DNA from 3 places in the Rhodobacter sp. 24-YEA-8 genome. Region 1 is predicted to be linked to each of the others. Evidence: riboswitches for the same ligand, from Rfam matches in the RefSeq annotation. Region 1 holds a riboswitch; each other region holds the start of a gene.
What was found. Region 1 has a riboswitch for cobalamin ahead of BLW25_RS03630 (TonB-dependent receptor plug domain-containing protein). Riboswitches for the same ligand answer to the same signal wherever they lie in the genome.

Region 1 (6,726 bases):
CCAGGCGATCTCGCGCCCCTGCGGCAGGAAGGCGACTGTCCGCGCCCGGGCCCGGGCCGGCATCAGGGCAAGGCTCGATCGCCCCTCATGCGGCAAAAGCCCCAGAGCGGCGCGCATCAGAGTGGTCTTGCCGGCGCCGTTCGGGCCGATCAGCCCGACGAATTCTCCCTCGCACACCGTCAGCGAAACACCTTCGACCACTGCGCGGGCGCCGCGCCGCACGGTCACCCTGTCCAGCGTCAGCAATGTCATGCCTCAACCCTCCGCATCTTCCAGATCAGATGCAGGAAGAAAGGCGCCCCGACCAGAGCCGTCAGCACGCCGAGCTTCAGGTCGCGATCCGGCGCGATCAGCCGGGTCGCGATATCGGCGGCAAGCAGCACCGCGGCGCCGCCAAGGGCCGCCGCCGGCAAAAGCCGCGAGGGACTGGCGCCAACCAGCGGGCGCAGCACATGCGGCACCACAAGCCCGACAAAGCCAATCGCCCCCGCGACCGCGACCGAGGCACCCACCGCCGCCGAACACCCGAGGATCAGCACAAGGCGCAGCCTTGCCGGGCGGATGCCGAGGCTCTCGGCCGCATCCTCGCCCAGCGTCATCGCATCAAGGCCCCTCCCGAGGCTCAGGAGCGCCACAACGCCCACAAGGATAAACGGCGCCGCCAGCCAGACATGGGTGAAAGACCGGTCCGCGAGCGAACCCATCATCCAATAGACGATCTCGGCCGCGGCAAAGGGGTTGGGCGAGAGGTTCAGGACCAGCGAGGTCGCCGCGCCAGCCAGCGCGGAAATCGCGATCCCGGCAAGGATCAGCGCCAGCGCGCCGCCGCGCGGGCCCGCAAGCCCCAGGATCAGCAGTGAGGCCAGCCCCGCCCCCGCCAGCGCCGCCAGCGGCAAGGCCAGCGAAAAAGCCGCTGCAAGCCCGGTCTGCAGGGTCAGAACTGCGCCCAGGGCCGCCGAGGCCGAAACACCGATCAGCCCCGGCTCGGCCAGGGGGTTGCGCAGATAGCCCTGCATCGCAGCGCCGGAAATCCCGAGCGCCGCGCCGATCAGCAGCCCGAGGAGCGCGCGCGGCAGGCGGATCTCCTGCATCACCAGCATGACCGGCCCGCCCTCGCCGCCCAAAAGCGCGCGCAGGCTTTCGCCAAGGCCCAGCCCTGCCGGCCCGATCAGAAGCGAGGCCGCAAACAGCGCCGCCACCAGCGCCAGCAACAGCGGGATCAGCATTTTCATTCCGCTCGCTCCCCCGCGTCTTTTGTGGCCGATGCGGCCTCCAGCCCCAGCCGCGCCGCACGCATCGCCGCGACGGCGCGCAGGATATGCGGTGTGCCGCAGATCCAGTCGGCATCGCTGAAGGCCACCAACCCGGCCTCAGCCTGTAAAAGCGCCAGCGCGGGGTGGTCAAGGATCTCTTCCGAACGCGAGGCGCCGGGATAGGGTTTCGAGGTCACGACCAGGTCGGGCTGCGCCATCACGAGCAGCTCCATCGGCAGGACACCTCCGCCAGTGACGCCCGCGACCGCGCCGATATTGGCGAAACCGGTATGTGCGAGGACATCATCCGACAGGGTGCCCTTCCCCGTCGTATAGCCATTGGGATAATAAAGTGCTGCCGGTTTCAGGGCCAGATCAGTCGCCAGCGCCGCAAGACCGGCCTCGAATTCAGCGACCAGCGCCTCGCCCGCCGCCTCGCGCCCGAGATACCCCGCCACCTCGCGGATCTGAGCGCTGACGCCCTCCAGCGAGGTGACCGGCGTCACCTGTTCCACCCGGATGCCAAGCCTGCGCAGCAGATCGACACTGGCACGGGCAGTATAGGTGCCGGCCAGCACGAGACCGGGCGTCATGAGAAATACCTGCTCGGCGCCGCCCCGGTTTGCGGTATAGGCGGCGGCCTCCTCCGGCATGGAGGAGGCCAGCGGGTCCGAGGCCAGATGGCTGACCGAAACCAGTTGCCCCGGCGCCGCCAGCATCATCGCCAGCTGATCGGTGCACAGGTTGATCGAGACCACCCGCCCCGGAGGGGGAAGAGGGTCGGCCGCCACCGGCAAGGCCCCAAAGAGCAGGACAAGGGTGGCGGCGCGCAGCATCAGAACCGTGCCTGCAGCCCGAGCCAGGCCGTGCGACCCGGCGTGCCGTAACCATGCGACGACTGCCAGTGCTCATCGGTCACGTTCTCAATGCGCAATGTGGCCCCGATACTGTCACTGATCCGATAGCTGAAAGCGGCATCCAGCAAGGTGACATCGGGCATATCGAGGGCGGCAAAGCTGTTCACATGCCTGTCGCGGCGTCCGGCCAGATGGCTGAGGGTAAAGCGCGCCGAGACCCGCTCGCTGATCTGTGCATCCAGCGCGAGCGCCAGATTATGGCGCGGCACCGCCGTCAGGCGCGCCCCATTCGGGTCATGCGCATCGGTATAGGTATAGGCGAGCGTGAGGCTCAGCGCATCGCTCAGCCTGGTTTTCGCGGCCAGCTCGACGCCTTTCGACACCGAGCTGCCCGCCAGATTGCCCAGGGTCGACCAGAAGGTCGCGGGATCGGCGGCGATACGGTCTTCGACCTCGATGCGGAAAGCCGTGAAAGACAGCGACGCACCTGTCCCGAAGGCATAATCTGCACCCAGCTCGTATGAGACGCTGGTTTCGGGATCGAGATCGGGATTACCGGTGAAGAACAGCCCCGGATAATCACCGTACAGCTCGTCAAGCGAGGGCGCGCGGAAGCCCCGCGCGACGGCACCGCGCAGGGTCAGCCCCTCGGCAGCCGCCCAGGCAAAGGAAAGCCGCCCGGTGCCGAAACCGCCAAAGGCCGAATGGTCATCATACCGCAGTGCCGCAGTCACATCGAAGCCTTCGCGCGGCGACCAGGCAAGCTGGCCCCAGATGCCTTTGGTATCGGTATTACCCGAGCCTCCGGGCATGGCCGAGGTTTTCGCCTCTTCACGGTTGAAATCCGCACCATAAGACAGGGTCAGCTGGTCAGACAGCGTGCTGGTCGCCTGCCAGTCCAGCGTCAGACGCTCGCCGGTAAAGGCGCTTTTGCCGTTCTCGTCATCCATATCGCGCTTGTTGCGTGAAAAGCCGATGCCCAGCACATGCAGCGTATTGCCGGTCTCCAGCTCTGCGAAGAGGCGCAGGCCAAGGTCCTGGCGGCGCATCTCATTGGGCAGATCGGTGAAAGTATCGGTATAGCCATCGCCATCCGTATCGATATAGCCGTCATAATCGCTGCGGGTCTTTTGCCAGAAAGCGGCGCCCCCCAGCGTCACCAGATCTGAGACCCGGTAGCGCGCCGAAAACGACAGCCGGCTGGCCTCGGCGCCATCCGCTTCGGTGCCCCCGTCAAAGGCCGATATCCCGTCGGTGCGGAAATGGCTGGCATTCAGGGCCAGTTCAAGCTGGTCATCCTTTTGGGTCAGGCCCCAGGCAAGGCGGGCCGAATTATGGCTGCCCCCTTCGACGCTCACCTTCTGATGCAGCCCCGGCTCTGCCCCGGACAATGTCGAGATATTGATCACCCCGGCCACGGCCGAGCCGCCCCACAGCGCCGATTGCGACCCGCGCAGCACCTCGATCCGGGCAATATCATCGGTCATCAGCGCGCCGAAATCGGTCGAGACCTGCACGCCGGACGGGTCGTCAATGCGGATCCCGTCGATATAGACCGCGATATGACGCCCGTCGAAGCCACGGATCCGCAAGGCGGTATTGGCACCAAAACCACCCTGGCTGATCACCGAGACCCCCGGCAATGTGCCAAGAAAATCCGCGAGCCGCAGATCGGCGCTTTTGTCCAGCTCGGCGCGGTCAACCACACTGACCGAGACGCCGGAGCGCGCAATATCGGCCCCGTAACGCAGGGCCGAGAGCGTGATCGTGCCCAGGTCAACAGGGTCTTCGTCCTGTGTCTGTGCGCGCGCATTGCCGGCCGCACCGGCAGCCAGCGCGGCAATCACTGCAAGATGGGAAACCCTGTGAAACATCTCTCAGCCCTTTCTTCGGAGCCGCCGGTCCCTGACCGCCGCCCTGATGCGTTTTCGCTTCGGGGGAAAGCCCGCCCGATGCGCGTGAACGTCACCTCTGGCGGCACTCCGCCCTCCGCCGCACGCCCCGTGCGAGGGAAAGGGTGATCAGCAGCGGCAGGTCTCCTGGCTCGCGGGTCCGGGCGGACGGCTGGCCTTCCCGGAACTGCCCCCCTGAGGAGGCTCCAGTGGCATCATCAACCGCCGCTCGCCGCTTACAGTTGCGGGGGCAGCTGTGGTCCCGGATCCCTGTGCAGAAAGGACCGGCCACATTCCCTATTCTCCGGAAAACCGCGCTTTGCGGGCGCGGCGCCGGAACCGTTGCTCTGTCCTCCATGCGATCCGCCCTTGCCCTCTGTCAAGCGGCTGACGGGGCGCAAGGTTGCGGCAGTCGCCGCTTTGGTCGCCCGGGTCACATGGTTGCGGTAACAGCATGATGCGCGGCGCCTCTGGACCTTTCCCGGGCGCCGCGTCCAGACTGGCATCGGGATGAATAACGGGGAATCGCAGATGATCGGGGATCTGGGCGCACGGGATGCGACCGAACTTGCGGGGCTGGTGGCAAAGGGCGAGGTCAGCCCGGATGAGCTGCTGGATGCGGCGCTGGCCGCGGTCGGCGCCCGAAATCCGGCAATCAACGCCGTGGTGCTGGTGCAGGAAGAGGTCGCGCGCGCCGAAATCCGCGCAGGCCTTCCGCGCGGACCGTTTCGCGGCGTGCCCTTTCTGATCAAGGATCTGGGGCTCGAGGCAAAGGGGCTGCCGTCCCTTAACGGCACGCGGCTTGGTCCGGCCAGGACCTATGCCGCCGATTGCAATATGATGGCCCGGATGCGGGCGACCGGGGTGGTGACATTCGGGCGCACGACAAGCCCCGAAGGCGGGGTCGGCATCGCAACCGAGGCCGCCGTCTATGGCGGGCCAACCCGCAACCCCTGGAACACTGACCATACCGCCGGCGGCTCGTCGGGCGGCGCGGCGGCGGCGGTCGCGGCAGGGATCGTCGCTTTCGCGCATGGATCAGACGGTGGTGGCTCGGTCCGGGTTCCAGCCTCGAATTGCGGGCTTTTCGGCTTCAAGCCGACCCGCGCGCGGCTGCCCGACGGGCCATGGTCCGGCGAGGGCTGGGCCGGCATGGCGATTGACGGGTTCCTGACACGTTCGGTCCGCGACACGGCGGTGATGCTGGATGCCTGCGAGGGGCCCGACCTCGGTGCCCCCTATTGCGCGCCGCCGCTGGCAAAGGGCTACGGCCAGGCGATCTCGGCCCCGCCCCGGCGGCTGCGCGTGGCGATCTGCGACACGACCTTTACCGGCGCCGCGATTGACCCGGAGGTCGCAGCCGCGGTGCAGGAGGCCGGGCGGCTGCTGGAAGGCCTTGGGCACCATGTGGAGCCGGCGCGGCCAAAGGCGGATATCGGAGCGATGATGCGGGCCTGGACCGATATCGTTGCGGTCGGCACCGCGCTTACGATCCGGCAGAAGCTGAAAGGCAGCGCGCTGACGGAGGATCTGGTCGAGGGTGTCGGGCGCGGCGCGGTGAAACATGCCGAAGCGCTCGGGCCGCTGCGCTATCTGGAAGCGGTCGAGGATATCCATGATTTCGGCCGTGAAATGGCATCCTTCTTCCGGCCTGAAACCGGCCCCGGTTACGACATCCTGCTCTCGGCTACCCTGGCCGAACCACCGGCCAAAGTCGGGCGGTTCAGCCATGAGACCGAGGATTACGTCGATTACCGCCTCGGGCCGGGGCGCTGTTTCGACTATTCGCCTTTTGCCGCCGTGTTCAACGCAAGCGGCCAGCCGGCGGCGTCGTTGCCTCTCGGCTGGTCGGCCTCGGGCCTGCCGATCGGCGTGCATCTGGCGGCGCCCTTTGGTGCGGATGAGGAGCTGATCGCACTTTGCGCCGAGGTGGAGGCGGCCGTGTACTGGAACCGGCGCGCAGCCCTGGCGGGGTGAGGCCTGACGGATCGGGCAACGGGGGGCTGTCTGCCCCCCGCGCGCGGTGCCCGCGCTCCCCCCGAGGATATTTTCGGACAGATGAAAGGGCTGTTCGGCGCTGCAGGTTCATGCGATGCCGGACGGAGAAAGCGGAGGCTGGCGATGGTGGTGAAGGTTCTGGTGGTGGGTGCGGGCTCGATCGGGCGGCGCCATCATGACAACCTGCAGACGCTTGGGGCGGTGGCGAGCCTGCGCGGCTGGAGAGGATACGGCGCGGCCGGATTGCAGGCGGATCTGCGCGACCATGATGCGGTGGTGGTGGCGACCGCGACCGATATCCGAAAGGAAGTGATCTGTGCGGCGGCGGACCAGGGTCTGCCGGTCTATGTAGAAAAACCGCTGTCCTTTACGACAGAAGAAGTGGAGCTGATCAGCACCTGCACTGCGCCGGTCGCAGAGCGGTCAATGGTTGGCTATATGATGCGCTGGCATCCGGCGTTTCGCGAACTCGCGCGCCGCGATCTGTCGGATATTTTTCGGTTTTCCTTTGCGATTGGCCATGATGTCACCCAATGGCGGCAGAACTGGTCCTTTGCGGAAAGCTATGCCGCGCAGGAGAAAGGCGGCGGTGTGCTGCTGGATCTGTGCCATGAGCTTGATATGGCGCAATGCCTGTTCCCCGGGCTGCAGCCAGACGAGGTGCTGTCACAGGGCCATGCCGATTACCCGGGTGTTGATCTGGCGAGTTTCGTAACACTCCGCCAG
Region 2 (6,726 bases), 190 kb from region 1:
AACGACTCAGAGTTGAAAAGCTGCTGAAATCAGAGGAAATCGTTGCTTTGCCGTGGGCGCATGGCGGAAATGTGTGCCCCTAAACCCACAGAGCCGGGCTGCGCAATATTTCGCCTTGCACAATATCCAGGAGCAGGGGCGCCCCCTGGTCGGGCCGCTTCGTGGACAGAATGGTGCACATCTCTGGGGATAAGCCGGTTGACCCAGGGGAAGGCACTGCAGCTGCCGGTCGCGCCCGCCGGGCCGTCATCAAATTGATTCGAAGGTCCCGAGTGGCAGGTCCTGGTTCGCGGTGTTTCAGGCAGCCGGGGCAGGCGGGATGGAATAGGTCATATTCGCCCGAGCCACCGGATCCTCGACCCCGTCCGAGAAGATCAGCGCATCGGCCACCGCCAGCACACGGCCAAGTTTCAAAAGCCGCACATCGCAGTAAAGCCCGCGCCCGGCGGCTGGCTTGCGCATGAAATCGATGGAACATCCCGTGGTGACCGCAAGCGCCACCGGCCCGATCCTCGACAGGATGGCAAGGTAGACTGCCACATCGGCAAGGGCGAACATCGTGGGGCCGGATACGGTGCCGCCCGGGCGCAGATGGCGTTCGGCCACTTGCAGCCGCAGCCTTATGCCCTGATCTGTCACCGCATCGACGGTGAAATCCGCCGCCACCTGGCCGAAATCGCGGGTGACAAAGTCGTTCAGCGCGGCTCTGTCCATCAGGATCGGTTTTGTCATCGGTGTTCTCCCATATCTGCGCGCGGTGCCCGGCGGGGAGAGTAGCTGTCTCAGACGCACCGGCAAGGCTGCCGATGCGTCATTTCTGTCAGGATTTCTGTCAGGCCGCGCCGCTCTCAGACCTCAACCGTGATCTTGCCCATCGGGTTCGAGCAACAGGCGAGGATCCAGCCCTCGGCAATCTCGTCATCCGAGATGCCGCCATTATGGACCATATGCACATCACCTGCGGTTTTCTTCACCTTGCAGGTGCCGCAAAGGCCAAAGGTGCAGCCCGAGGGGATATTGAGCCCCGAGCGTTTCGCGACGGCCAGCACCGTATCGGTCTCGGAGCAGCGCGCGGTGACGTTCGACGCCGCAAAGGTGATCTGCGCGCCGGCATCCGCATCCGGGATCACATCTTCGATCACCGGCGCCTCGGCTTCGGAACTTACCGGGGCGCCAAAGCTCTCCTGATGGTAATGTTCCATATCGAAGCCAAGCGAGACCAGCATGTCGCGCACCGCCTGCATGAAGGGCTCCGGCCCGCAGCAGAAGACCTCGCGCTCCAGATAATCCGGCGCCATCAGGCCCAGCATGATCTGCGACAGGCGCCCCTGATAGCCGGACCAGGTCTGGAACGGGTCTGGCTCTTCAACCGTGAACCGGAGTTTCAGCCCCGGCACGCGGTCGGCAAAGCCTTCCAGCCGTTTCTTCAGCAGGATCTCTGACGGGCGTTTCGCGGCATGGACGAAGGTGATGTCGGGCATCTCGCCCGAATCCCAGGCCCAGGTCGTCATCGACATCATCGGCGTGATGCCTGATCCCGCCGAGATAAAGAGGTATTTCTTTGCCGGATGCCGGTGCGAGCTGAAAATCCCCGCCGGGCCGTAAGCTTTGATCTTCATCCCCGGCTTCAGGTGATCGAGCATCCAGCGCGTGCCGATGGATGTCGCCTGGGCTTTCACCGTGACCGAGATCGACAGCGGCCGCGACGGCGAAGACGAGATCGTATAGGTGCGCTGCACATTGCCCTTCGCGCCCTTTTTCGGATCAACCGGCAGGTCGAGCGTCACGAACTGGCCCGGCTGATAGTCAAACCAGGCGCCCGAGGGCGCGCGGAAGGTGAAGGTGGCAGTATCCGGCGTCTCGGGCACGACCATGGCGCATTCAAGATGCTCCGCATCATCCCAGGGTTTCGCGGACCAGTTAAGCTGTTGCCTTCCCATGATTTATTCCGCCGCCAGTGCCGGGCCTGTGCCGGAAACAGGGCCAAGGCGTTGCGTCATGATGCCCGCATACCAGTCCACGAACTGCATCACCCCTTCTTCCTGGATCGGGGAATAGGGCCCTGGTTCATAGGCGGGCGAGAGAATGCCCTTCTGGTTTTCTTCGACCACCTGGCGGTCTTCGTCATTGGTGTTGAGCCAGACACGGGTCAGGGTTTCGAGATCATAATCGACGCCCTCGACCGCATCCTTATGGACCAGCCAGTTGGTGGTCACTTGCGTCTCGGTCGGGCTGATCGGCAGGATGCGGAAGACGATGGCGTGATCGCCAAGGAAATGGTTCCAGCTGTTCGGGTAGTGGAAGAACAGAAGGCTGCCGGCATCGTTGAAGGGCATGGTGCCCATGCGTTTCGCCACCGCCGCCTTTGTCGACATCGTATAGCTTTCGGCGCCGTTGAGCAGCGGGATGCGGGCGAGCCGCCATTGCATCTGCGGATGGTTGGTGAAGCGCGAGGGCAGGCCGGCCGCCTCGCAGCGTTTCCAGTGTTCGATGATGTCGGGCGAGGCCGAATCGGGTCCCTCCATTGCCGTCATGCGCGGGTTGTCGGAATAGGTCCGGCACAAAGACGGGTGCGCGCCGCCGCAATGATAGCATTCGCGGTTGTTCTCGATCACCAGCTTCCAGTTGCCGTTTTCGACGATGGTAGAGCTGAAAGCGACCTTTGCATCCGCGAGCCCCGAGGGGGCCAGATACGACATCAGCTTCGGCGCGAGGTCGGAAATGGAAGGGGGCACATCGGCGAGACAGATGAAGACCATGCCGCCAAGATCGACACAGTGCACCTTCTTCAGCCCGAATTTCGAAGGGTCGAAATCCTCGCCCATATCGCGGGCGAAAATGAGCTTGCCTTCGAGGTCATAGGTCCATTGGTGATAGGGGCAGACAAGGTTCGTCGTCGAGCCATTGGTCTTCGCGCAAAGCCGCTGACCGCGATGGCGGCAGACATTGTGGAAAGCGCGGATGCGATTGTCTTTGCCTTTGATGATCACCACCGGATAGGCGCCGACCTGAAGCGTGGCAAAGGCGCCGGGTTTCTCCAGCTCGCAGCCCGGAATGGCAAAGAGCCATTCGCGATACCACAGATGTTGAAGATCAGCCTCCAACACCCCGGGATCGCAATATAAATCGCGCTCTAAGGCATAGCCGCTCTGGCGTGCCAGAAGGCGGGAAAGGGTCTCGGACTGGCTCAGCATTCGCTGTCCTTCGCGTTAGCCCGCGCGCGCTGCGCGGGCAGGTTTGACGTGCGATGGACAACAGGCGGCGAAGGGCCCGCGCGGGGATGGACCCGCGAGCCTGTTGCCGCTTCGCCGCCCACCGCGGCTCGACATCTCGTGCAAGGCTGGTTTCCGGGCTTGGCGAGCGGTCTTTTCAACCCTGGTCGCGACACCTTCCCGGGCTCCTCCGCCCAGTGGTCCTTGTCGCGCCTCTCAGCCTCTACCGTTGCGGGGGCAGCGCCGGCTTTGACCCCTTGCGGGACCGCACCGGCTTCCCAATTCTCCGCTGTCGCCAGCGGCACCTTGCGAGGCTGAATTGATCACAGTGCGGCGGCCGGGATTGTCTGTTTGCGACATGTCGCAAAGCGGAACAGACAGCGGCCCTGTAAGCAGCCTCATTCGCGCTGAAAGCGGGATTTTGCCGGTTGCCAAACGAAAATGCTCCGCTTAACGATTGGGCAACTTACTCGTTGGGGTGTCCCGGGAAACCGGGGCTGAGAGGCCGCAAGGCTAACCCATCGAACCTGATCCGGTTCATACCGGCGGAGGGAACGGGTGGTCTGATCGTGTCTCTGGCGGCCCGTTGCGGCTTGCCCGGACGCCAGTCTCCCCAAATCTTTTCGCCGGTCATTGGGGGCATGATGACGGCGATAGCTTTGACCATAGCGGGGTCTGATTCCGGCGGCGGCGCAGGGATCCAGGCCGATCTCAAAAGTTTCGCGGCGATGCGCGTTTACGGGGCCAGCGTGATCACCGCGATCACGGCGCAGAACACCCGCTCGGTGACAGCGGTGATGGCCCTGCCGGTGCAGATGGTCCGGGCGCAGCTTGATGCGGTGTTCGATGATCTTGCCGTGGGCGCGGTGAAGATCGGGATGCTGGGCGATCCGGAACTGGTCTCGACCGTAGCGGCGGCGCTGAAGGGGCGTAATCTGGCCCTGGTGGTTGATCCGGTGATGGTGGCGAAATCCGGCGACCGGCTGCTCGCGGCCGAGGCAGTCGCGGCGCTACGCGAGGAGCTTTTGCCGCTTGCGACGGTTTTGACCCCGAACCTGCCCGAAGCGGCCGATCTTCTGGGCGAAAGCCAGGCCAGCAGCCATGGGGTGCAGGAAATACAGGGGCGCGCGCTCCTGTCGCTTGGGCCGGCCTGGGTGTTGATGAAAGGCGGTCATGCCGGGGGGGCAGAATGCCGCGACCTGCTGATCGGCCCTGAACCCCATGTTTTCACGGCAGAACGCCAGCAGACCAAAAATACCCATGGCACCGGGTGCAGCTATGCCGCAGCGATTGCGGCAGGGCTGGCGCAGGGGATGACAATCCCCGATGCGGTGGCGCGGGCGCATCGCTGGCTCCAGGGGGCGATCCGGGCAGCGGATGCGCTGCAGGTCGGATCCGGCCATGGGCCGGTGCATCATTTCCACGCGCTCTGGCCGCAATCATGAGCAGCGTCCATATTCTCGGGGCCGGTGTCATGGGCCTTGTGATGGCCAGTGAACTTACGGCGCGCGGCCATGAGGTCACGATCTCGGACCCTGCCGGAGGCCCCGGGCCGCAGGCCTGTTCCTGGTGGGCCGGCGGTATGCTGGCGCCATATTGCGAGGCGGAATCGGCAGAGGAACCGGTCGAACGGCTGGGGGCCGGCGCGGCCGCCTGGTGGCAATCCCATACCGGGCTGGTCACCGGGGCCGGGACGCTGGTTCTGGCCGATCCGCGTGACCGGGGCGATCTGGCGCGCTTTGCGCGGCTGACCAAAGGACATCAGACCATTGGCGGTGATGAGATCGCACAGCTTGAACCCGATCTGGAAGGCCGATTCCGCGAGGGGCTCTGCTTCAGAACCGAAGCACATCTGGCCCCGCGCGCGGCGCTTGGCGAACTGGCCCGCCGTCTCGCGGCCCGGGGGATCGTGGTGACGCCCGAGCCGTCAGAGGCGCCGCTGACCATCGACTGCCGGGGGCTCGCGGCGCGCGACAGTCTCAGTGACCTGCGTGGTGTGCGCGGTGAGATGCTGTTGATCCGCTGCGAGGGCGTGAGCCTTTCGCGCCCGGTCCGCCTCCTGCATCCCCGCATCCCGCTTTACATCGTGCCGCGCGGCGACGGGCATTTCATGCTGGGCGCCACGATGATCGAAAGCGGCTGGCGTGGCCAGGTGACGCTGCGGTCGATGATGGAGCTGATGGCGGCGGCCTGGACGATCCATCCCGGTTTTGGCGAGGCCGAGCTGGTCGCGACCGGGGCCGATGCGCGCCCCGCTTTCCCCGACAATCTGCCCCGGATCCGGCGGCGGGGCGATGTAATCTTTGCCAATGGTCTCTACCGCCACGGATTCCTCCTCTCGCCCGCCTGCGCGCGGATGGTGGCGGAACATCTCGAGACCGGCGCACAGCCCGAGTTCATGGATGAGGTGAGGACATGAGAGTTTTCGTGAATGGAGAGGCAAGGCTGACCGGGGCGCGCACCCTGGCGGCTTTGCTTGAGGAACAGGGCTTTGGCGTAGCCGTGGCGACTGCGGTGAATGAGGTCTTCATCGCCAAAGTCGCGCGGCTGGAAACAGAAATACAAGAGGGCGACCGTGTCGAAGTGCTCGCCGCCATGCAGGGGGGCTGAGATGCCGGTATTCTACGGAACTGCTGTTGAAAGCGCGCTGATGCTGGGCACGGCACAATATCCCTCGCCGAAGATCCTGGAAGACGCGTTTCGCAGCTCTGAGGCCGGGATCGCCACCGTCTCATTGCGCCGCGAACAGCGAGATGGCGGTGACTTCCGCGCGCTTGTGGCAGATCTGGGCGCGAAGATCCTGCCCAATACCGCTGGCTGCCATACGGTGAAAGAGGCCGTGACCACGGCCCACATGGCGCGCGAGCTGTTCGCGACAGACTGGATCAAGCTTGAGGTGATCGGCCATACCGATACGCTGCAACCCGATGTCTTCGGACTGGCAGAGGCCGCCCGCATCCTGATTGCCGACGGGTTCAAGGTCTTTCCCTATACGACCGAGGATATTGGCGTCTGTGCGCGGCTGGTCGAGGCCGGTTGTGAGGTGCTGATGCCCTGGGGCGCGCCGATTGGCTCGGGGCGGGGGCTGATGAACGAATATGGGCTGCGCGTGCTGCGGGCAGAGTTTCCCGATCAGGTTCTGGTGGTCGATGCCGGGATCGGGCTGCCTTCCCATGCGGCGCGGGCGATGGAGCTGGGCTTTGATGCTGTGCTTCTGAATACGGCGGTGGCCAAGGCCGGTGATCCGGCGCGGATGGCCGGGGCCATGGCCGGGGCGATCCGGGCGGGCAGGGCGGCCTATCTCGCGCAGCCGATGGAACCGCGCGATATGGCCGCGCCCTCGACACCCGTGGTGGGGAGGGCGTTTCTCGCATGACCCTGCCGCGTTTCTATCCGATTTTCGATTCTGCTGCCTGGGTGGCGCGGATGCTGCCGCTTGGGGTCCGCCTGGTGCAGCTGCGTGTCAAGGATCGCAGCGCTGACGAGACGCGCAGTGAGATCCGCGAGGCGCTGG
Region 3 (6,726 bases), 1.1 Mb from region 1:
CTGCATCCGCAGATGATCCATCGGCGCAAGCTCCTGTGCGGTCACGAAATGCGCGGGCAGGGGCGCCTCGCCCTGAAGCGCGCGCCAGCGCATCAGGGCGTAATCCCCGACCTCCTCCTCGCGCGCGCTGCCATCCTTTTGCAGCACCCTGCGCCTTGTGCTCCAGGCAAAGACCGGCTCTATCCCCGAAGACACATTGCCCGCATAAAGCGAGATCGTCCCCGTAGGCGCGATGGAGGTCACCAGCGCATTGCGGATGCCATGGCTGCGGATGGCGTCGCGGATATCCCTGTCCATCGCCGCCATGGTGCCGCCGGCGAGGAAGGCATCGGCCTCGAACAGCGGGAAGGGGCCGCGTTCTTTCGCAAGATCCACCGAAGCAAGATAGGCCGCCCGCGACAGTGCTTTGAGCCAGGCATCGGTCTGCACCACCGCCTCATCCGAGCCATAGCGCAGCCCGCACATCAAAAGCGCATCGGCAAGCCCGGTGACACCAAGGCCGATCCGCCGCTTGGCCCGGGCCTCGGCCTCTTGCTCGGGCAGGGGAAAGCGTGACTGACCGATCACATTATCCAGCATCCGCACGGCCGTTGCGACAAGATCGGCTAGCTCATCACCCGCGATCCGGGCCGCTTCGGTGAAAGGGTCCCGCACCAGCGCGGCCAGGTTGACCGACCCGAGCAGGCAGGCGCCGTAGGGCGGCAGCGGCTGTTCGCCACAGGGATTGGTGGCGCTGATCACCTCGGCGTAATGGAGGTTGTTCATCCGGTTGATGCGGTCGATGAAGATCACGCCCGGCTCGGCATAATCATAGGTCGCGCGCATGATCCGGTCCCAGAGCGCGCGGGCGGGCAGGCTGTGATAGACCGTGCCGCCAAAGACCAGCTCCCAGCTCTGATCCGCGTTCACCGCCGCCATGAAGGCATCGGTGACCAGCACCGAGAGATTGAACATCCTCAGCCGCGCGGGATCCTGTTTGGCGGTGATAAAGTCAAGGATATCAGGGTGATCGCAGCGCAGGACCGCCATCATCGCGCCGCGACGCGCGCCGGCGGACATGATGGTGCGGCACATCGCATCCCAGACATCCATGAAGGACAAAGGCCCCGAAGCATCCGCCGCCACAGACGCCACCAATGCGCCTTTCGGCCGGATGGTCGAGAAATCATAGCCGATGCCGCCGCCCTGTTGCAGGGTCAGCGCGGCCTCTTTCAGGGCCTGAAAAATCCCCTCCATCGAATCGGGGATAGCGCCCATGACGAAACAGTTGAACAGCGTGACGGCGCGGTCGGTGCCGGCCCCGGCCAGGATGCGACCGGCGGGCAGAAAGCGGAAGCTTTCCAGCGCCGACATGAACCGGGCCTCAGCGCCTGCGGGATCGGGCTCGTCCACCGCAAGGGCGCGGGCGACACGGCGCCAGCTGTCGGCGACCGTCAGGTCAATGGGCATGCCATCTGCGTTCTTCAGCCGGTATTTCATATCCCAGATCCGGGCCGCGATGGGGGTGGCAAACCCACCCTGCGCGACAGACCCGGCCTGAGCAGCGGGTCCGGTCAGGCGGTCGGCGGCGGCGGCATCGGGTTCAGTATCGGGCAAGGCGCAGACCCTCCGGCAAAGAGGGCCGTCAGCGGCGCGAGGACTGGGCCAGCATTTGCGCCGGATCCGGCCAGAGCCACAGGATAGGGAGGCGGAGGCCATCGGTCAATCTTGCGGCGGCGGGGCAGGCGCCTATGATCCGGCCATGGGATTCGTGAATATACTCAAGCTTTGTGTCGGTGCCGAAAGCATCGGGGATCTTGCGACCTGGCAAGAGGAAAATGCGGCGCGCTGGCCGGCAGGGCAGGCGGTGCACGTCACCCGTATGTGGCCCAAACGCGAGGCAGAAGTGCTGGCGGGTGGCTCGCTTTACTGGGTGATCAAGGGGGTGATCCTCTGCCGGCAGCGCATCACCGCGCTGGAGCGGGTCGAGACCGGCGATGGTATCAGCCGCTGCGCCATCGTGATGGACCGAGAGATCATCCGCACCGAATCCGCGCCGCGCCGCCCGTTTCAGGGCTGGCGCTATATCGGGCCAGAGGACGTGCCGCGTGACCTGACGCTGAGCCGGGACGGCGATGACAGCCTGCCGCCTGAGCTGGAACGCGCTTTGGCCGAGATCGGCCTGCGCTGAAGCATTTTGCGGAATCGGCCCGATCCGAACTGCCCGACCAGGGCTGGTTCAGATCGGCCAATGCAGATGCTGGCGATCAGCCGCGACCGCGGGTGAAGCGGCCTTCGATGGTGGCGCCGCTCTCGATCACCAGGGTGTCGTAAGTGATATCGGCGGTCACCTGGGCGGTGGCGCGCATGATGAAATGCTGGCTGTCGACCTTGCCGTCGAGCCGGCCATGCACCTCGACCGATTTGGCACTGACCGAGCCGGAGATGCGGCCATGCTGCCCGACAGCCAGCGCGTCGGCGGTGATATTGCCATCAACCTCGCCCAGAACCTCAAGCGCGCCGGTCGAGCTGATCTCGCCGGTGATCTTCAGGTCAGAGCCAAGCACAGAGCGGGTCGCATTGCTGCGGCTGGCGCCGGCGGGAGGCGTGGTCACCTGGGAGCCAGCCTGTCCGGGCTCGCCATTCGGAGCGGCAGTTTTCGAGAACATGGGGGATCTTTCTGAAAGCGTCTCGGGGGCGATAAGGCGGAATTGCGGCGCAAGGGTCAAGTGGAGTGCGACCGGTGAGGCCGGGGAAAGCCGGTTTTCTGCCGAAACTCAATGATCACGACAGGGCGGGGCGGCAAGCGTCAGCGCAAAGCCGGTGAAAAGGCGCGTGAAACAGGAAGGCGCGCTCTTTGGGGGCGGGGCATCCTGTCCGGTGCGGGCGGCGATGCCGGCCGGGGCGGATCGCAGGGCGCAGCCCGTCGCTGCGAATCAGGCGGCGGCGCGGTTGCGTTCTGGCCGGACTTCTCTGATAGTGCTGCGGTCTGGTGCTTTCCGGCCCGGGCAGCGGCGCAGGCCCTGCGCTGCCTTTGGCCGGAGGGATAATCGGGAAGGCGGTGCAAATCCGCCGCGTGCCCAACGCTGTAAGGTGGACCGCTTTTGCGGACCGGGCGGCAGATGCCACTGGCTTTGGCCGGGAAGGCGCCGCTTCGGGGTGAAACCAAGCCAGAAGACCGGCCAGACCAGAACGGCCCCGGCTGCGCGGACGGCAGCAGGGGCGCCGGTTTGCCTGACAGGGGAAATGTCATGCCGATAAATGTGCCGCGCGCGGCCCGTTGCGATCACGGTCCTGCCGAACAGCTCGCTTCCAAACCCCAAGGCGCAGATCCGGGCGCTTCCGGTGCGGACTTTCGCCCGCCCGGCACCGCCGCTGCCTTTTCGGGAGAGGAACGCGCCGCCGTCTACCGCGCGATCTTTGAGCGCCGCGATGTGCGGGGCCAGTTCCTGCCCGATCCGTTAAGCGACGATCTGCTGCTCCGGCTCCTGGCGGCGGCTCATGCCGCGCCTTCGGTCGGGCTCTCTCAGCCGTGGAACTTCATCCTGATCCGTGATGATGGCGTGCGGAGCGAGATCCGTGCCGCCTTCGAGACCGCCAATACCGAGGCGGCGGCGATGTTCGGCGAGGGGCGGCGCGCGCTTTATTCGCAGCTCAAGCTCCAGGGGATCTCTGAGGCGCCGCTTTGCCTTTGCGTCACCTGTGACCGTACACGTGGCGGTCCGGTGGTGCTGGGCCGCACCCATGATGCCGCGACCGACCTCTATTCCACGGTTTGCGCGGTGCAGAACCTCTGGCTCGCCGCGCGGGCCGAGGGGATCGGCGTCGGCTGGGTCAGCATCTTCCGCGAAGGTGATCTCAAGCGCATCCTGCATCTGCCCGATGGAGTGGTGCCGGTGGCGCTCCTGTGCCTTGGGCATGTGCGCGACCTTTATGACCGGCCAGAGCTTGAGGTCCGGGGCTGGGGGCAGCGTCACCGGCTGGAAGACATGGTCTTCGCCGACCGCTGGCAGGGGCGCTGAAGATCCCGCCTCTGCTCCCATGGGCCGCATCCCTCGGGCCAACGCGGCAGGCGGGGAAGAGACACCCGGCGCGGATGCGGGATGGCCCGGACCAGGCGGGCGTTCCGTAGCTTTCCCAAGGAATGACGCACCCGGAGTGAATGCTGCCGGCTCGGTGGCGTTCAGCCGGTCGCTGCGGCGCGCTCAGATGTTCTCATTTTTCAGCGCCTTGAGCCATGTCTTACAGGATTGGAAGCCTGTGGATTCAGGTATTGCCGGGCACGGGAGCCCGGCCCGTTGGGCTATGTTGTTAATCCATGTTCGCCATCAGACAGCGAAAGCCGCGAGGCATTGGCAGACAGGGGAAGTCCGCGCCCCAGGCCTGGTTTGCCGTTCCACCCGCAACCCGCGCAGAAGGCGGGGAGAGATCTTGTGCCCTGCAGTTGGCCCGCTGCTGTCGGGCTTCTGACAGACCGGCATCAGCCCGATCAGGCGCATAAGCCGGCGCTTGCGCTTTTCATTCACCTTATGGCCCTTATTGCGCAGGTGCGAGGTCATCTGACCGAGGCCAAAGAAAGGCCTGTCCAGGCCTGCATATTGATCAGCCGCATCAGCGCGAGGCTCTGGTCCGTTTCACCCGGCAGTATATGGTAAAACGACGACCAGGGGAGCGACGGCAAAGCGCAGTGCCGGCCGATCAACTGACCCGGATGGTTGCCTGCACCATGCAGCGCCTCACTTTCCGCCCCATAGCTGCAGCTTTCTTCCCAAAGAAGAGTTGGCCACCGCCAGCTTTCCGATCCTGGCATGCAGATCCAGGACCTCATCGGTCACCGACGCTTTGCGGCCAGCGCGTTCAAAACACCGGATGCGCCATCGAGCAGCGCGCGTTGCCGGTGATTGATCATCGTCGGAAACACGCCGGACAGGCTCGTCTGTTCCGACGCGGGCGCCTCGCCTTTCATGGCCTCAAGGGCCTCCTTCTCCCAGAATTCAGCGGACGTGCTGCTTTCGTTTCGACATCGTCAATCTCCCTCGTGAGGCACATCGGCAGACAGCAAAGACTGAGCTTACATCAATGTCGGGTTTGCAGTGACCACATCAGATTGTGTGCGATCGGGACGTACAGGTCCGCGAGGCCCCTGGATTGCGGTAACCGGGGCCGCTCGCGCGGGACAGACGAAGGCGCCGGCGACATTGCTGCGCCGGCACCAGGGGAAAAGAGCGCCTCAGCGCAGCATTGCAGCGGTATTGCCGCCATCGACGGTGATTACCGCCCCGGTCGAGGTGCGCGCCCGGATCAGCGCGAGCGCGGCCTGGGCGACATCGGCGGCGGTGACTTCGCGATGCAGCAGGTTGCCGCGCATATAGACCTCGGGCGTGACGCCACGGGCGCGGGCGCGCTCTTCGATCATCTGATCGGTCATGAGCCCGGTGCGGATCCGGTCCGGATTGACCGCGTTCGAGGTGATGCCATCGGCCGCATGTTCCACCGCATATTGCTTCATCAAGGCCATCAGCGCGGCTTTCGACGTGCCATAGGGGCCGAAATCGGGGCCCGGATTCACCGCCTGTTTCGAGACGTTGAACAAAAGCGCGCCGCCGGTGCCCTGGGCCTGCATCACCCGCACCACCGCGCGGGCGACATAGTGGTGACCCCAGAAATTCAGCTCGAATGCGGCGCGGAAATCAGCATCCGACACATCAAGCAGCGCGCCCTGCCAGGCCGCCCCGGCATTCGAGACAAGGATATCAACGCCGCCAAACCGCAGCGCCACCTGCGCAATCGCCGCATCTACCGCCGCCGCATCGGTCAGATCGCAACCGATGCCGATGCCGCCCAGCCGTTTTGCCGCCTCGGAGGCCTTCGCGCCGTCGATATCAAGCAGTGCGATCTCGGCGCCTTCCGCGCGCAGGGCCTCGGCCATGGCAAGACCCAGGCCACCGGCGCCCCCGGTGATCACCGCGACCTGACGGGTCAGCGGCTTTTCGGCGACCTTTTTCAGCTTCACCTGTTCCAGCGACCAGTATTCCAGATCGAAAAGGTCTGCCTCGGGCAGCGCTTCGAAAGCGTCGATCCCTTCGGCACCCCGGATCACCTGGATCGTCGCCTCGGCGACATCCGCCCCGATCCGGGCGGCTTTCGCAGTCGGACCAGCGGCAAAGACGCCGACGCCTTCGACGTAGAAGACGCGGGGCATCGGGTCGAGCATGGTCTTGATGCCGCCCGCCCGCGCATTGTTGCGGGTGAAATAATCGGTGTAATCCGCGATATAGGCCGCGATCTTCTCGCGGACCAGCGCCCCCCAGGCCTGCAGTTCACCCGCTTTTGGCGCGGGCAGTGCCAGGCCGAAGCGCTTGATATGGATGACATGTTCCGGTGTCGCATTGCCACGCCGGGTCAGGCTTTCGACATTTTCCGCGCCGCAGAAATCCAGGATATCCTGGGTCACGCGATGTTCGATCACAAAGCGGCGGGGCAGGCCTTCCTGCGCGCCCGGCAATGCGATGGCGCCGCGCAGGATCGGCGCGATCTCTGCGGCGTCTGCCAGCCCGCTCAGCACCGGCGCGGTGCCGAAGGGTTTCGGATTGCCCTCCGCGATGCGGTTTTCGGCGCGGGTGATCGCCTCGATCATAGCCTCATAAGCGACACGCGGATCGTCGGACCAGGTGAAGATCCCGTGTTTGATCAGGATCATCCCGGGCGCATCGGGGCGTTCATTAAAGGCCCTGAGGCAGACCTTCG

Region 2: it holds a riboswitch for cobalamin, as region 1 does, so the genes downstream of both, BLW25_RS04655 (aromatic ring-hydroxylating oxygenase subunit alpha) here and BLW25_RS03630 (TonB-dependent receptor plug domain-containing protein) in region 1, are expected to answer to the same signal.
Region 3: it holds a riboswitch for cobalamin, as region 1 does, so the genes downstream of both, bluB (5,6-dimethylbenzimidazole synthase) here and BLW25_RS03630 (TonB-dependent receptor plug domain-containing protein) in region 1, are expected to answer to the same signal.

Annotation. Positions count from the first base shown of each region.
Region 1 is NZ_FNSK01000001.1:739,503-746,228, reverse strand. It holds gene BLW25_RS03645 (ABC transporter ATP-binding protein) at 1-252, opposite strand, end outside; gene BLW25_RS03640 (FecCD family ABC transporter permease) at 249-1,232, opposite strand; gene BLW25_RS03635 (ABC transporter substrate-binding protein) at 1,229-2,089, opposite strand; gene BLW25_RS03630 (TonB-dependent receptor plug domain-containing protein) at 2,089-3,984, opposite strand; cobalamin riboswitch at 4,122-4,361, opposite strand; gene BLW25_RS03625 (amidase) at 4,534-5,979, shown strand; gene BLW25_RS03620 (Gfo/Idh/MocA family protein) at 6,124-6,726, shown strand, end outside.
Region 2 is NZ_FNSK01000001.1:925,021-931,746, forward strand. It holds gene BLW25_RS04645 (PaaI family thioesterase) at 298-732, opposite strand; gene BLW25_RS04650 (FAD-binding oxidoreductase) at 849-1,940, opposite strand; gene BLW25_RS04655 (aromatic ring-hydroxylating oxygenase subunit alpha) at 1,944-3,194, opposite strand; cobalamin riboswitch at 3,321-3,536, opposite strand; TPP riboswitch at 3,677-3,783, shown strand; gene thiD (bifunctional hydroxymethylpyrimidine kinase/phosphomethylpyrimidine kinase) at 3,857-4,657, shown strand; gene BLW25_RS04665 (FAD-dependent oxidoreductase) at 4,654-5,631, shown strand; gene thiS (sulfur carrier protein ThiS) at 5,628-5,822, shown strand; gene BLW25_RS04675 (thiazole synthase) at 5,824-6,588, shown strand; gene BLW25_RS04680 (thiamine phosphate synthase) at 6,585-6,726, shown strand, end outside.
Region 3 is NZ_FNSK01000001.1:1,792,938-1,799,663, reverse strand. It holds gene BLW25_RS08890 (adenosylcobalamin-dependent ribonucleoside-diphosphate reductase) at 1-1,557, opposite strand, end outside; gene BLW25_RS08885 (DUF1489 family protein) at 1,742-2,170, shown strand; gene BLW25_RS08880 (bactofilin family protein) at 2,247-2,648, opposite strand; cobalamin riboswitch at 2,998-3,181, shown strand; gene bluB (5,6-dimethylbenzimidazole synthase) at 3,231-4,001, shown strand; gene BLW25_RS25235 (hypothetical protein) at 4,811-4,945, opposite strand; gene BLW25_RS08860 (bifunctional aldolase/short-chain dehydrogenase) at 5,210-6,726, opposite strand, start outside.